Regions from separate parts of the Priestia sp. TRN 1309 genome, predicted to be linked through region 1. Evidence: riboswitches for the same ligand, from Rfam matches in the RefSeq annotation. Region 1 holds a riboswitch; each other region holds the start of a gene.
The links. A riboswitch is a leader RNA that binds a small molecule or an ion and turns the genes downstream of it on or off. The one in region 1 is predicted to bind S-adenosylmethionine.
Positions count from the first base shown of each region.

Region 2: linked by a shared signal. The riboswitch ahead of ACRPLQ_RS21070 (methionine ABC transporter ATP-binding protein) and the one ahead of ACRPLQ_RS13340 (hypothetical protein) in region 1 are both predicted to bind S-adenosylmethionine.
Region 3: linked by a shared signal. The riboswitch ahead of ACRPLQ_RS03650 (BMP family protein) and the one ahead of ACRPLQ_RS13340 (hypothetical protein) in region 1 are both predicted to bind S-adenosylmethionine.
Region 4: linked by a shared signal. The riboswitch ahead of ACRPLQ_RS19535 (trans-sulfuration enzyme family protein) and the one ahead of ACRPLQ_RS13340 (hypothetical protein) in region 1 are both predicted to bind S-adenosylmethionine.

Region 1 covers NZ_JBOZGM010000003.1:205,260-208,642, reverse strand. The annotation lists gene ACRPLQ_RS13350 (GNAT family N-acetyltransferase) at 1-492, shown strand, start outside; gene ACRPLQ_RS13345 (amidohydrolase) at 540-1,694, shown strand; SAM riboswitch class I at 1,758-1,859, shown strand; gene ACRPLQ_RS13340 (hypothetical protein) at 1,927-2,169, shown strand; gene ACRPLQ_RS13335 (M20/M25/M40 family metallo-hydrolase) at 2,636-3,383, shown strand, end outside.
Region 2 covers NZ_JBOZGM010000005.1:308,505-311,887, forward strand. The annotation lists gene gcvH (glycine cleavage system protein GcvH) at 1-250, shown strand, start outside; gene ACRPLQ_RS21055 (YusG family protein) at 330-575, shown strand; gene ACRPLQ_RS21060 (toprim domain-containing protein) at 757-1,107, shown strand; gene ACRPLQ_RS21065 (thioredoxin family protein) at 1,122-1,421, shown strand; SAM riboswitch class I at 1,602-1,709, shown strand; gene ACRPLQ_RS21070 (methionine ABC transporter ATP-binding protein) at 1,841-2,866, shown strand; gene ACRPLQ_RS21075 (methionine ABC transporter permease) at 2,859-3,383, shown strand, end outside.
Region 3 covers NZ_JBOZGM010000001.1:701,790-705,172, reverse strand. The annotation lists gene ACRPLQ_RS03655 (ABC transporter ATP-binding protein) at 1-1,084, opposite strand, end outside; gene ACRPLQ_RS03650 (BMP family protein) at 1,167-2,177, opposite strand; SAM riboswitch class I at 2,253-2,359, opposite strand; gene ACRPLQ_RS03645 (hypothetical protein) at 2,712-2,861, shown strand; gene ACRPLQ_RS03640 (hypothetical protein) at 2,952-3,320, opposite strand; gene ACRPLQ_RS03635 (putative polysaccharide biosynthesis protein) at 3,334-3,383, opposite strand, start outside.
Region 4 covers NZ_JBOZGM010000004.1:651,194-654,576, reverse strand. The annotation lists gene ACRPLQ_RS19545 (spore coat protein) at 1-526, shown strand, start outside; gene ACRPLQ_RS19540 (hypothetical protein) at 596-1,258, shown strand; SAM riboswitch class I at 1,425-1,542, shown strand; gene ACRPLQ_RS19535 (trans-sulfuration enzyme family protein) at 1,614-2,759, shown strand; gene ACRPLQ_RS19530 (trans-sulfuration enzyme family protein) at 2,743-3,383, shown strand, end outside.

The DNA of each region.
Region 1 (3,383 bases):
CGTTTGGCAACAAATGACGACGCGGATAACTTATTGAACTTAACTCTACAAGCATATAAGCCTATTCGAGAGCTAGGCATTCCTTTCTTAGCAGCTACTGCTGATCTTGCCCTCGTTAAGAAAAATATTTCTCAAAACCTTTGCTATGTATACGAAGAAGATAAAAGAATCGCTGCCACTATATCTATACGAATGCCTTGGGGAGAACATCCAGGTCCGTTTGCTGTTCCGCATTTTTGGTGGTTTGCAGTGGACCCGTCGTTTGCCAGGAAAGGCGTTGGATCTAAGCTGCTTCATCTAGTAGAGGAAGAGGTAATAAAAAATACGTTTAAATCGCCAGGTGTGTCTTTAGGAACAGCAAAAGAACATCCTTGGTTAGTTGAGATGTATGAACGAAAAGGATATGTTCAAGCTAAAGAAAAGCACCTTGCAGAAAGCTATACGACCGTATTTCTTTATAAAAAATTCAATGAGGTACACTCTTTGTCGTAAAAGATAGAGAAGTGGTCTAAATTAAGAAATGTGAAAGAGTGATAAATATGACAGATCAATTACTACTAAATACGCTAATAGACATACGCCGTGAGCTGCACCGGTTTCCAGAGCTTTCAATGAAAGAATATGAAACAACTAAACGTATTAAAAAGTGGTTAAAGCACTACGATATTTCTATAGCGGATGCATTCCATTTAGACGTGGGAGCAGTAGCGGAAATTGTGGGAGGAAAGCCGGGACCTACTATCGCTATTCGAGCTGATATTGATGCGCTGCCAATTGAAGAAAAAACCAATCTGCCATTTGCTTCTGAAGTGAACGGTGTTATGCACGCATGCGGCCATGATTTTCATACGGCTTCTATAATCGGAGCAGCCATTCTTCTCAAAGAGCGTCAGCAGGAGCTTTGCGGTACGGTTCGATTTATCTTTCAACCGGCCGAAGAAACGGCTTCTGGGGCAAAAATGCTCGTTGAAAAAGGTGTGCTCGAAGGAGTAGAAGCGATATTTGGGATGCATAACAAACCGAATCTTCCTGTAGGAACCATTGGTGTCAAATCGGGACCTTTAATGGCAAGCGTTGATCGTTTTGAAATTGACGTCAAAGGAGTAGGCGGTCACGCAGGTATTCCAGAAAAAACAGTAGATCCGATTGCTGTTGCTGGTCAAATTGTTACTAGTTTACAAACCATTGTCAGCCGTAATCTCAGCCCATTTCAAAATGTTGTTGTCAGCATAACTCAAATCCACGGAGGGAGCTCGTGGAACGTCATTCCTGACAAAGTAACGCTTGAAGGAACGGTGCGTACCTTTCAAGAAGAAGCGAGAGAAAAAATACCGGCTCTTATGAAACGATCTGCTGAAGGGATTGGAGCAGCTTTCGGGGCTTCAGTAGACGTTAAATGGTATCCGTATCTTCCTGTAGTAAACAATGATGATACGCTGGAAAAATTGGTTATTAACGCTGCAGAGAATCTTAGTTATCAAGTCGTAGAAGCTGAACAATCGCCTGGAGGAGAAGATTTTGCCGTATATCAGCAGCGTGTACCAGGATTTTTTGTATGGATGGGTACGGCTGGAGAATATGAATGGCACCATCCTTCTTTTTCATTAAATGAAGAGGCATTACTTGTAGCAGCTTCTTATTTTGCTAATCTAAGCTTTGACTTTTTGAATTCATTCCATTACCAAAAAAATTAAAATATTTTTATTTTTCTATTTACGCGGATGGAATTGTTTGATAAAATAAATTTTAAATTAAAAAAGTTATCACGAGTGGACGAGAGATCTGGCTCTTTGACTCCACAGCAACCTACGAATGTAAGGTGCTCCTACCAGCAAAGCATGTGCTTTGGGTGATAAAACGGGTGAAAAACTCATTTTGCATCAAAGCAAAATGAGTTTTTTTATTTTTCTAAAAGGAGAGGGTTTTATGAGTCATACAGCAGTTGCAGCACATACAGGAGAGAAAGCATTAAAGGAAGCCGTAAAATTATTAGGAAAGCATTATCAAGTAGCTTATCGTGAATTAGAAACATTTTATGAAATTGTGGTCGAAAACCATGTTCGTACATATGCTGTAGGCATAGATATTAAAGATGTACAAAAAGCAAATGAACTAGAAATTTATTCATCATGCTGTTCCAAGCTTGAGCGAGTAGGCTGTCTTTTATAGAAGTCTGCTCGCGCCTCTATTTTTAAAGTGTTTTTAAATAGAAAGCATGTTTTTTGACAATTGAAGAATCTGGTGGGTATAATCATTACTCACTAGGTTTCAAAATTAATCATAAATTGTCGAAATTTTTACACAAATTAAAGGTTACATTCGAAATGAATTGTGGTATGTTATAAAACAAGAATATTTTATGAAAGGAGCATTGAAATGGAAATGTCTCTTGAACATGGAAACGATGCAGGAAGCGAACAGCTTATTGATCGTATCCTAGACTTTTTAGAAGATGACGAAAAGTAAAAAAAAGAGTGTGCGGTGCTAGCCCTAGCCGCGCACTCTTTTTTTATCATGTGCGTCAAGGAAGCGCATACTATGATACATAGGGATAGAATGAAAGGGTCTCTGTCAAAGGGATTGACGAATCGTTTTGTTTGATGGAAAATTTAGAAAAAGGAAAGAGATGAAGGGTATGTCGAACAAAACATCTTTGTATCAAACAAAAGAACAGTTAAAGAAGCTTGTAAGCGAATTGGTTTCTATACCTAGCGTGACAGGAACGATGGCAGAAGTGGAAATGGCTGAATCGATAGCGTCGTATTTATTGAAGCTGCCTTACTTTCAAAAAAACGAGCAAGTTGAGCTTCATTCAACAGGAGACGGGCGATCGATTGTCACAGCTTTTGTTGAAGGGAAAAATACGAATAAAACAGTTGTATTAGTCAGTCATTACGACGTAGTGGATGTACAAGATTATGGACAGTGGAAAAAGGATGCTTTTCACGCTGATACGTTAACGAGTACTTTTTATAATGATATGGAACAAGTTCCGGCGCACGTACAAAAAGATATGATAAAAGGAGACTGGCTTTTTGGCCGAGGAACGATGGACATGAAAGCAGGTATTGCTCTGCATATCAGTATGATTGAACGAGCATGCAACGGAGAGTTTGACGGAAACATCCTGCTTCTGTCGGTACCGGATGAAGAAGTAAATTCGCTCGGAATGAGAAAAGCAGTGCCTGTTCTTTTAGAACTTGCGTGCAAACATCAGCTGGATTTTTCTCTCATGCTAAATGCAGAACCAGTGTTCAGCCGCTATCCTGGTGATCAAACGAACTATGTGTACTCAGGATCGATTGGCAAGATCATGCCAAGCTTTTTGTGTTATGGAAAAGAAACTCATGTAGGGGAACCGCTAGCTGGTTTGAATGCTAATT
Region 2 (3,383 bases), on a different contig from region 1:
AGTAGGAGCAACAGTAGAAGCTGACGAGCCGTTTGGTAGCGTTGAATCAGTAAAAACAGTTTCTGAGCTTTACGCACCAATTAGCGGTGAAGTTGTAGCAGTAAACGACAACTTAGGCGATAGTCCTGAACTTGTTAATGAATCTCCATACGAAGAAGCATGGATGATTACAATCAAACCATCTGATGCTTCTCAAGTAGACAAGCTGATGACAGCAGAGCAATACGAAGAAATGACAAACGAAGGATAATATTCCTCCATAAATTGTCTTTATGAAAAGTTTTTGACTGGACACTCTATTAGTAAACAAGCTAAAGGAGTGTCTTTTTATGTTTGAAAAACAAAAAATGGACGTTACAGATCGCGTTACAGCTAAATTTCATGACGGCGGTATGAAATTATACGTTGATAAGCAGCCAATTGGTGAAGTTAGCTACGGAACAAGCGGCAATGAATACCGCTTTGAAGAAGGATATTCGCAAGAAAATAATAAGTTCTATCAATACGCGGACGTACAAAAACAAGGTGAAACGCAAAAATATACAGACTGCGATGAAGAAGCAGGATGGTGCTAAACAGTGGCAACTGCCGCTGTTTTTCTTGTTTTATAGAGATAATATGGCCTAAACTGCCTTTTAAAAGAGTTCTTTCTTGCAAATTTCTTTTAAAAAACAGGTGAACTGTGATACATTAACGAATATTGTATAGCATAAAGAAATGATGTTACTATACAACTGACGATTATGGGTGATGAAAATGGGGCTAATTGAAATTGAAAAAGTAATTATTGTCGAAGGAAAGTCAGATAAAAAGCGTATTCAAGATATCATTCGAGAACCAATTGAAATTATTTGTACAAACGGTACGATTAGTTTATCAAAGCTGGATGAAATTATTGACTGTACTTTTAACAAAGAGGTATACATACTCGTTGACTCTGATGATTCAGGGAATAAGCTGAGAAAACAATTTAAACGAGAGCTTCCGGAAGCAGAGCATCTATATATTGATAAAATGTACCGAGAAGTTGCTGCCGCCCCTAGACATCACATAGCAACAGTATTGCTGAGTGCCAATATCGATGTTAATGCAGAATTTTTAACATAAAAGGAATGAGCAACATGCAAGAATGGAGCGAAAAACAGCTGGATGATCAGTTAAAAGAAGGAGAAAGAGCCTTTATCTTTTTCCATACGCCTTTTTGCGGGACATGTCAGCTGGCAAAAAAAATGTTAACCGTGGCAGAAGCGATGCTGCCGGATGTAACCATCGGAATGAGCAATTTAAATTATATGCCTTCAAAAGCAGAATTATTTTCTATTGAAAGCGTACCTTGTTTGATTGAAGTGGAAAATGGTGAAATGGTAAAAAAACTCTACGCGTTTCATTCCATCGAGCACGTACTCGAGGAGCTTCGATAATCAAACGTTTGTTTAAAATGAAGAAGTTGAAAGAGAGCGAACCGTTGGGGCTGTTGAAATCTTGGGATATTATCCCAAGAACAAAATCTGTTGACAGCCTATCTGACACATGCTAAAATCACACTCATGAATGTTCATAAATGAATGAATATTTCCTAAAAACAAAATAATTGTTGCGAACTCTTATCAAGAGAGGTGGAGGGACTGAGCCCTGTGAAACCCGGCAACCGTCAGACTAACTGAAATGGTGCCAATTCCTGCAAAGCTATGCGCTTTGAAAGATGAGAGAAAGGATTAAATATCGAGCCTTTCTGTCATGCGCAGAGAGGCTTTTTTAATGGGGAAAATTGTTTTACGGCTTTTTCATCCTATAGGGCAACCTAACATAATTAAGTTTTTATTAAAGAAGGTGAAGAAATATGATTACATTAACAGACGTTACAAAAATTTATCAGGCCAAAAGCGGTCAAGTAACAGCTGTTGATAATGTGAATCTAACCGTTAACCAAGGAGAAATTTACGGAATTATTGGTTATAGCGGAGCGGGGAAAAGTTCTTTGATTCGCTTGCTAAACGGATTAGAAACACCAACAACAGGAACGGTCGAAGTAGCAGGTAATGATATTGGAAAAATTAAAGGCGGAAAACTCAGAAAAGCTAGACAAGAAATTAGTATGGTATTTCAGCACTTTAATATCTTGTGGTCGCGTACGGTACGAGAAAATATTGCCTTTCCGTTAGAAATAGCAGGGATTTCAAAAGAAAAAAGAATGAAACGAGTAGACGAACTTATCAAGCTAGTCGGGCTTGAAGGGCGTGAAGATGCTTATCCATCACAGCTTAGTGGCGGACAAAAGCAGCGTGTTGGGATTGCTCGAGCGCTAGCGAACAATCCAAAAGTATTGCTTTGTGATGAAGCAACATCAGCGCTTGATCCTCAAACGACAGATTCTATTTTAGATCTGTTAGTAGATATTAATGAGAAGCTAGGGTTAACCATTGTATTGATTACTCATGAAATGCACGTCATTCGTAAAATTTGTCATCGAGTAGCCGTTATGGAAAATGGGGCAGTAGTAGAAGAAGGACAAGTGCTAGAAGTATTCAGAAAACCTAAGCAGCCGATTACAAAACGATTCGTTCAACAGATTTCTGAACCAGAGGAAACGTTTGAAACGATTGAACAAGTAAAAGAGCTGTATCCAAGCGGGCAAATTATTCAGCTGACGTTTGTTGGCGGAAAAGCAGAGCAACCGCTCATTACAACGATTTTAAAACAGTTTGATGTAACGATTAATATTTTGCAAGGAAAGATTTCTCATACACAAACAGGTTCATACGGGACGTTGTTCGTTCATTTAGACGGAGAATTAACAGAAGTTGAAAAAGTCATTGCATACATTCATGAGCAGCAGGTAGAAGTGGAGGTAATGACAAATGCTTGAGAAACTATTTCCAAACGTTATTTTAGATGATTTTATTCAAGCGACAAATGAAACACTATATATGACGGCTATTTCAGTTGTAGCCACATTTGTTCTAGGTATTTTATTGGGCTTGCTTTTATTTTTAACGTCCAAAGGACAGCTTTGGCAAAACAAACCTTTATATGCCATTGTGTCGGCGGTTGTAAATATCTTTCGTTCCATTCCATTCATTATTTTAATTGTTTTACTGATTCCATTTACCAAAGCATTGGTAGGAAGTATTTTAGGCGCTAATGCAGCGTTACCGGCTTTAATTGTTGGAGCAGCACCATTTTATGCGCGTCTTGTAGAAATTGGTCTGCGTGAAATTGATAAAGGTGTTATTGAAGCTGCTAAATCAATGGGAGCCACAACAAGCACTATTATCTTTAAAGTGCTGTTACCTGAATCGCTGCCAGCTTTGATTTCCGGTTTGACAGTAACAACCATTGCGTTAGTCGGCTATACGGCAATGGCGGGTGTGATTGGAGCTGGA
Region 3 (3,383 bases), on a different contig from region 1:
TATACTGATAGCCCATCAGCGCATTTTCTTCGATCGTATCGTCTTTAGAGGCTCCCCACATATAGCGGTCTTCTGGAATATGAGCGATTCCTGCTTCTCTTCTTTCACGCACAGATTGCCCTGTAAGATCTTCTTCTCCAAGTTTAATACTTCCGCTGTCTGTTTCTACTAATCCAGCGATTGCTTGAAGCAGCTCTGATTGCCCATTTCCTGAAACGCCTGCAATACCGACAATTTCTCCTGCTGAAACGTGAAGAGACACATTTTGCAATACGTTTTTTTGTCCTTTTCCTTTTAAAAAGAGATTTTGTACGCTTAAATGAGAGGTGCCTTGTGACGGCACTCTTGCAGGACGCTCTTTTAATTCTCGTCCTACCATCAGCTTGGCTAAATGGTGAGCATTAGTAGATTCTTTATTTGTGACGCCGGCTACTTTACCATTTCGCAGAACCGTGATGCGGTCCGCTACTTCCATCACTTCTTGCAGCTTATGTGTAATAATAATGATGCTTTTTCCTTGTGAAGCCAAAAAACGGATTGTTTTTAATAGTTCCTTCACTTCATGAGGAGTAAGTACAGCGGTAGGCTCGTCTAAAACAATGATTTCTGCTCCTTGATACAGCACTTTTAAAATTTCAATCTTTTGCTGTTCTCCAATTGAGCAATGCTTTACTTTTTTATGAACATCTACTGAAATCTGATAGGTTTGGGTTAATTGCTGAACATCCTCTTTCGCTTGCCTTCTATTAAAAAAGAGACCTTTCTTTGGCTCATGCCCCAAGACAATATTTTCAGCCACTGAAAAATGAGGAAAAACCATAAAATGCTGATGCACCATGCCTATTCCGTTTTTAATCGCATCCGCAGGAGATGAAAACGAGACGGTTTTCCCATGTAGCTGAATACTTCCTGAACTCGGCTTTTCCATTCCGTAAAGCATCCTCATCAACGTTGTTTTACCAGCACCGTTCTCTCCGACCAGCGCGTGAACCTCGCCTTTTTTTAGCGTAAAAGACACGTTATCGTTTGCTAAAAATGAACCGTATTTCTTCGTTAAATTCGTTAACTGCAGCAGCTCACTCATTCCATTCATTGCTCCTTTCCCCTTTAGGTTTTTTTCAAAAATAAGAAAGAGAAGCCAGCCTTACTCGACTTCTCTTCTCAACTCACTTTGCTAACGGATCTTTTACCACTGTTTTTCCATCAATAATCGAATCTTTAATTTCTTTTAATTGATTAATCACATCTTGTCCTACAAAGTCACTAAGAGGCGTCTTGCTGTCTTGAGTCACATACGTTAACCCAACACCTTTTTCTTTTAAGCCGTATGTCACTACGCCCGATTTAAATTTGTCATTTGCGAGTGCTTCTACCGTTTCATAAGCAGCTGCATCAGATCCTTTTAACTGCGATAAAACGATATGCTCAGGATCTACTTCCGTACGGTCAATATCTTGTCCTGCCGTATAAAAACCTTTTTCTTTTGCTGCTTCAAATACACCCAAGTCGCCTACTGCTGATGCTCCGGCGATAAAATCAGCGCCTTTTGAAGCTTGTAAAATAGCAAGTTCTTTTGCTTTAGCTGGATCAGAGAAGCTTCCAACATAGTTTACTAGAAACTCTGCTTTTGGATTTGTTGATTGTAATCCTTCTTTAAAACTTACCGTCCATTTTTTTAATAATGGAATATCATCAGCTGCAACCATTCCTACTTTATTCGTTTTCGTAATCAATCCTGCCGCTGCTCCTAATAAATATGAAGCTTCTTGCTCACGAAATACAATGCTTCTTACATTTGGTAAATCGACCACTGTATCAATAATCGCAAATTGACGCTGCGGATTTTCTTGAGCTACTTTTTTCAACGCATCTTCGGATTCAAAAGAAGATGTAATAATCAAGTCATAATTTTCGGCTACCGCAGCACGCAAATTACTTTCAATGGCTGCTTGGTCCGTAGATTCAATTGTCTTTACATCAATGTTATACTTCTTCCCAGCGCGCTTTGCTCCATCATCCATTTGCTGAAAAAACGGGTTAACTCCAATCTTTTCAGGCAAAACAAGAGCAATTCGCTTCTTTCCTTTCTCTTCACTTCCACTGCTTTTTGTACTTTTTGACTGACAGCCAGTTACGAGTAGTACAAGCGCAACTGCTAAAATAAGAAATCTCTTCATTTAACTTACTCCCCCTATAATATAAAAAAAGCTCTTCCTTTATATAAAGGAAGAGCTCGTTAACCAAACGTCTCTTCCTCATCTTCAAGAACATACTGTTCTTAAGGATTTGGCACCATTCTGTCATAGACAGCGGTTGCCGGGTTTCACAGGGCCAGTCCCTCCACCTCTCTTGATAAGGAAAACAATAGCTATTTGTTTTATGTAATATAGTCAATATTAATAGTTTTTCAACAATTGTCAATATTATTTTTCTTTTTCACGCAAAAAAACTTCAAAAACAGATAGGATTATACGGTTTTAGTCTACTAAAATATAAAATAAAAGTTAAAGCCTTTACCTCACTTCTTGAATCATTCTATACTTCTTCACAAAGCACTTATACTGAATCTGTTGACGGTCAAGAGGGTTTAGTGGTAGCAAATAAGTTCTATTATACCTCTTCGGTTAATGTGTTATTAATTGAAACCACTTTACCAATAATGTTAGACTTTTCCTTAGTAATATTGTTAAGAGGTGTTAACGGTGAAATTAATGAAAGAACTATCTGGCATAGCTATTGGGCTTATTATCGCTTTAGCCGTTTCAAAAACATTTTTTGATACCCCGACCAACATTGGAATCATAGTTATTTTTATTACGAGTATGGTCGTAACAGGGATAGCAAGAGTAAAACTAAGATGAGATAATCTAACAAAAAAACACCACCTTTTATTCGCAAGGTGGTGTTTTCTTTTAATGATTTTAGTATGTAGTAATTCCAAGTGAAGGCTTTTACCCTTCTCCATCAATCATCGTATACTTCCTAGCAAAGCGCTTGTAGTAAATTTGCTCATCCTCTTGTCCATTGTTAAAAACAAGTCGGTTATGATCAATATCTTTCTCTTTTAACACATAGCCTTTTTCATCCATCAGTTGAATATATTCATCTAAATGTCCTTTTTTCACCATATAGTAAAGAACATTATCTGAATCCGTAGTCTTTGCTACATCTTGACTTCCCACTTCTAACTTGAATACGGCTGTTGCTGTTTGAATGGGACGGTAGTCTCCGAACACCTTTTCCCAGTTTAGTAGCAGCAGCGCGCTGAAGATTATGATACATCCTCCAGCGGCTACGGTTAGTACAAATCGTTTTGACACTTCTTTCTCTCCTTTACATTCTTTTTCTTCTATTTAACACAACAGATTGCCCTAAACTTGTTT
Region 4 (3,383 bases), on a different contig from region 1:
CAATGGAGATCAAACTACTCAATCTGCAAATGAACTCTTAGTGAGCCAAGAGCCAGAATATATGAAATCTAAAACCTTCAACGATCTTTTTGCTCACCTTTCCCATAAATGGGTATCAATCAATAATGGAGGACCTGAAGCTGTAGAGGGCGTGTTAGTACAAAGCCGAAATGGTACATTTACACTTGTGCAGAATAATCAAGTATTACGCTTACAGCCAAGACACGTTAAAACCATTTGTGTAGGAGCAAAAGGGGCTTTTAAGCAAAACGATAACAATCAAAACAATGAAGAAACAGAAGAAAATGGAGAGACTGAAGCTGCAAAGTCTACAGAAGAACGTACAGGAAGCCGTACGGGAGGACGTACGGGAAGTCGCACAGGTGGACGTACAGGAAGCCGCACGGGAGGACGCACAGACGATCGCTCTCGAGGACGCCGCACGGGAGGACGCCGTACGAGTTCACGCTCTTCAGCACCGGCCGAGAAAGTTATCAAAACGAAAAATTATCGTTGGAAAGCATGATGAAATGGAACATAAAAGGTGCTTATAAAGCACCTTTTCTATCATATAGGAAAAAGGAGGAGAATGAGTATGAGTATGAATCATTATATCGATAAAATTGTGGAGTTAGATATTTCAGGTAAAACGACATTTGTTGGCAGACTTATTGATCTTGGATTAGATATTATGGTTTTGTATAATGGACATGATTATTTGTATATTCCTCTTTTACACATGCATCGTTTGCGGGAAGTATCGGAAGAAGACTATACGGTTTTGCGTGAAATAGAAGAGAACTTAATAGAAGAAAGTCAGCGGATTTCTTATCGTAATATTTTACAGCAGGCAAAAGGGAAATTTATTGAAATTTATGTAACAGGAGGAAAATCATTGCATGGCTATATTACAAGCGTGCTGAATGATTATCTTGTGTTTTATTCTCCAGTGTATAAAAATGTCTTTGTTTCTCTACATCATTTGAAATGGCTTACCCCTTATAGTAATGAGTTAACTCCTTATTCTTTAAGTGACAAAGAGCTCCCAGTAAGGCCTGCCTCTGCACCTTTTGTCAGAAACTTTGAAGAGCAGCTTAAAAAATATGAAAATCAACTGGTCGTATTAGATTTAGGGGATCAATCAGAAAAAATTGGCGTACTTAAAGAAGTTTCTAATAATATTGTTGAACTAATTACGGCAAATGGAGAAAGTATGTATTGGAAGTTAGCTCACGTAAAATCTGTGCACTTGCCTTAGAAAAAGAGACCTCGGTGTCGTCTCTTTTTTTATGTACTTATCAGGACAAGTATATTGAATAAACAAATGAGATGATTTAAATTTTTTAGAAAATTATGTTGACAATAAAGAAAATCTTTATTAAAGTTAGTAACAACAAACGTTAACCACCAACAATTATATAGAACTCTTATCAAGAGTGGCGGAGGGACTGGCCCTGCGATGCCCGGCAACCATCAAATGAAACATTCATTTGAACGGTGCTAATTCCTGTGGAACATCAGTATTGTTCTAACAGATGAGAGAAATCGTGTATAAACGAACACTCTTCCATCTGTGAAGAGTGTTTTTTATTTTGAGTTAAGGAGAGAAATAGATGAAAATTGAAACTTTATTAGTTCGTTCAGGAGTAGGTCGTGACCCTTCAACAGGTTCTATTACAACACCCATTTACCAAGCATCAACATTTGCTCATCCTGCTTTAGGGCAAAGTACAGGATTTGACTATGCACGTACGGCAAATCCTACTCGTACGGCATTGGAAGAAGCAATTGCTGCTTTAGAAAAAGGCGAAGTAGGAGTAGCATTCGCTTCAGGAATGGCGGGTGTAATGTCAGTTTTAGCGCTATTTAAAAACGGAGATCATTTAATTGTATCAGAGGATTTATACGGAGGAACGTACCGAGTACTAAATGAAATCTTTTCAGAGCAAGGAATTACTGTTTCGTACGTCAACACAGCCCATCTCGAGCAAGTAAAAGATGCGCTTCGTCCCAACACGAAAGCTTTATTCATTGAAACACCTACAAATCCAATGATGCACGTGACTGATTTGCCAGAAGCAATTGCGTTAGCTAAACAGCATGATTTGCTTACTATCATTGACAATACATTCATGTCCCCTTACTATCAGCGTCCTTTAGAGCTTGGAGCAGATATTGTGATACATAGTGCAAGCAAATACATTGGGGGTCATAATGATGTAGTTGCTGGTCTTGTAGTCGCTCGATGTAGTAGCTTAGGAGAAAAAATTCGTTTTTATCAAAATGCAGCTGGGGCAATCTTAGGTCCACAAGATAGCTGGCTGTTATTGCGCGGTATTAAGACGCTAGCGCTTCGTATGGAAAAACATAACGAAAACGCACTGAAAATTGCAAATTGGCTTACTGCTCATGATCTCGTGGAAAAAGTGTATTACCCTGGTCTTGAAACACATCCGGGCTATGAAATCATGAAGAAACAAGCAACTGGATTTGGAGGCATGATTTCTTTTGCTGTCTCACACCCTGACATCGTGTCAGTACTTTTAGAAAATGTTAAAGTTATTACATTTGCAGAAAGCTTAGGAGGCGTGGAAAGTTTAATGACATTCCCAGCTCGTCAAACACACGCTGACATTCCGGAGGAAATTCGAAATCGTGTCGGAGTAACAAACTGTTTACTTCGATTATCAGTTGGAATTGAGCACGCAGATGATTTAATTAAAGATTTGAAGGAGGCATTTGATGCATACCAACAATAATAAACATAGATTTGGTACGAACTTAATTCATGCAAATACAGGAATTGACGGTCATTTTGGAGCGGTTAACGTACCTATTTATCAAGTATCTACATTTAACCAAGAAGATGAGACGAACAACGGCCGCTATGACTATTCTCGTTCAGGAAACCCAACGCGTGAGGCTTTAGAAAACACTATTGCTCAGCTAGAAAATGGATACGCTGGTTTTGCTTTTTCATCAGGTATGGCTGCTATTTCATCGGTGTTATCTATTTTTGAATCAGGGGATGAAATTTTAGTTTCACACGATACGTACGGCGGGACATATCGTGTATTAACACGATTATTTTCAAAGTTTGGTATCAAAACAACTTTTGTTGATACAACGAAGGTTGAGAAAGTAGAAGAAGCTATCACAAAAGATACGAAGGCTATTTATATCGAAAGCCCTTCAAATCCATTTTTACAGGTAACGGATATTAAAGCAGTAGCAAGTTTGGCGAAGGAGCACAATCTCCTTACAATTGTGGATAACACGTTTTTAACACCTTATCTACAGCAGCCGATTGACCTTGGTGTAAATATTGTCATTCATAGTGCTACAAAATATATCAGCGGTCACAGTGACGTCATTGGCGGTCT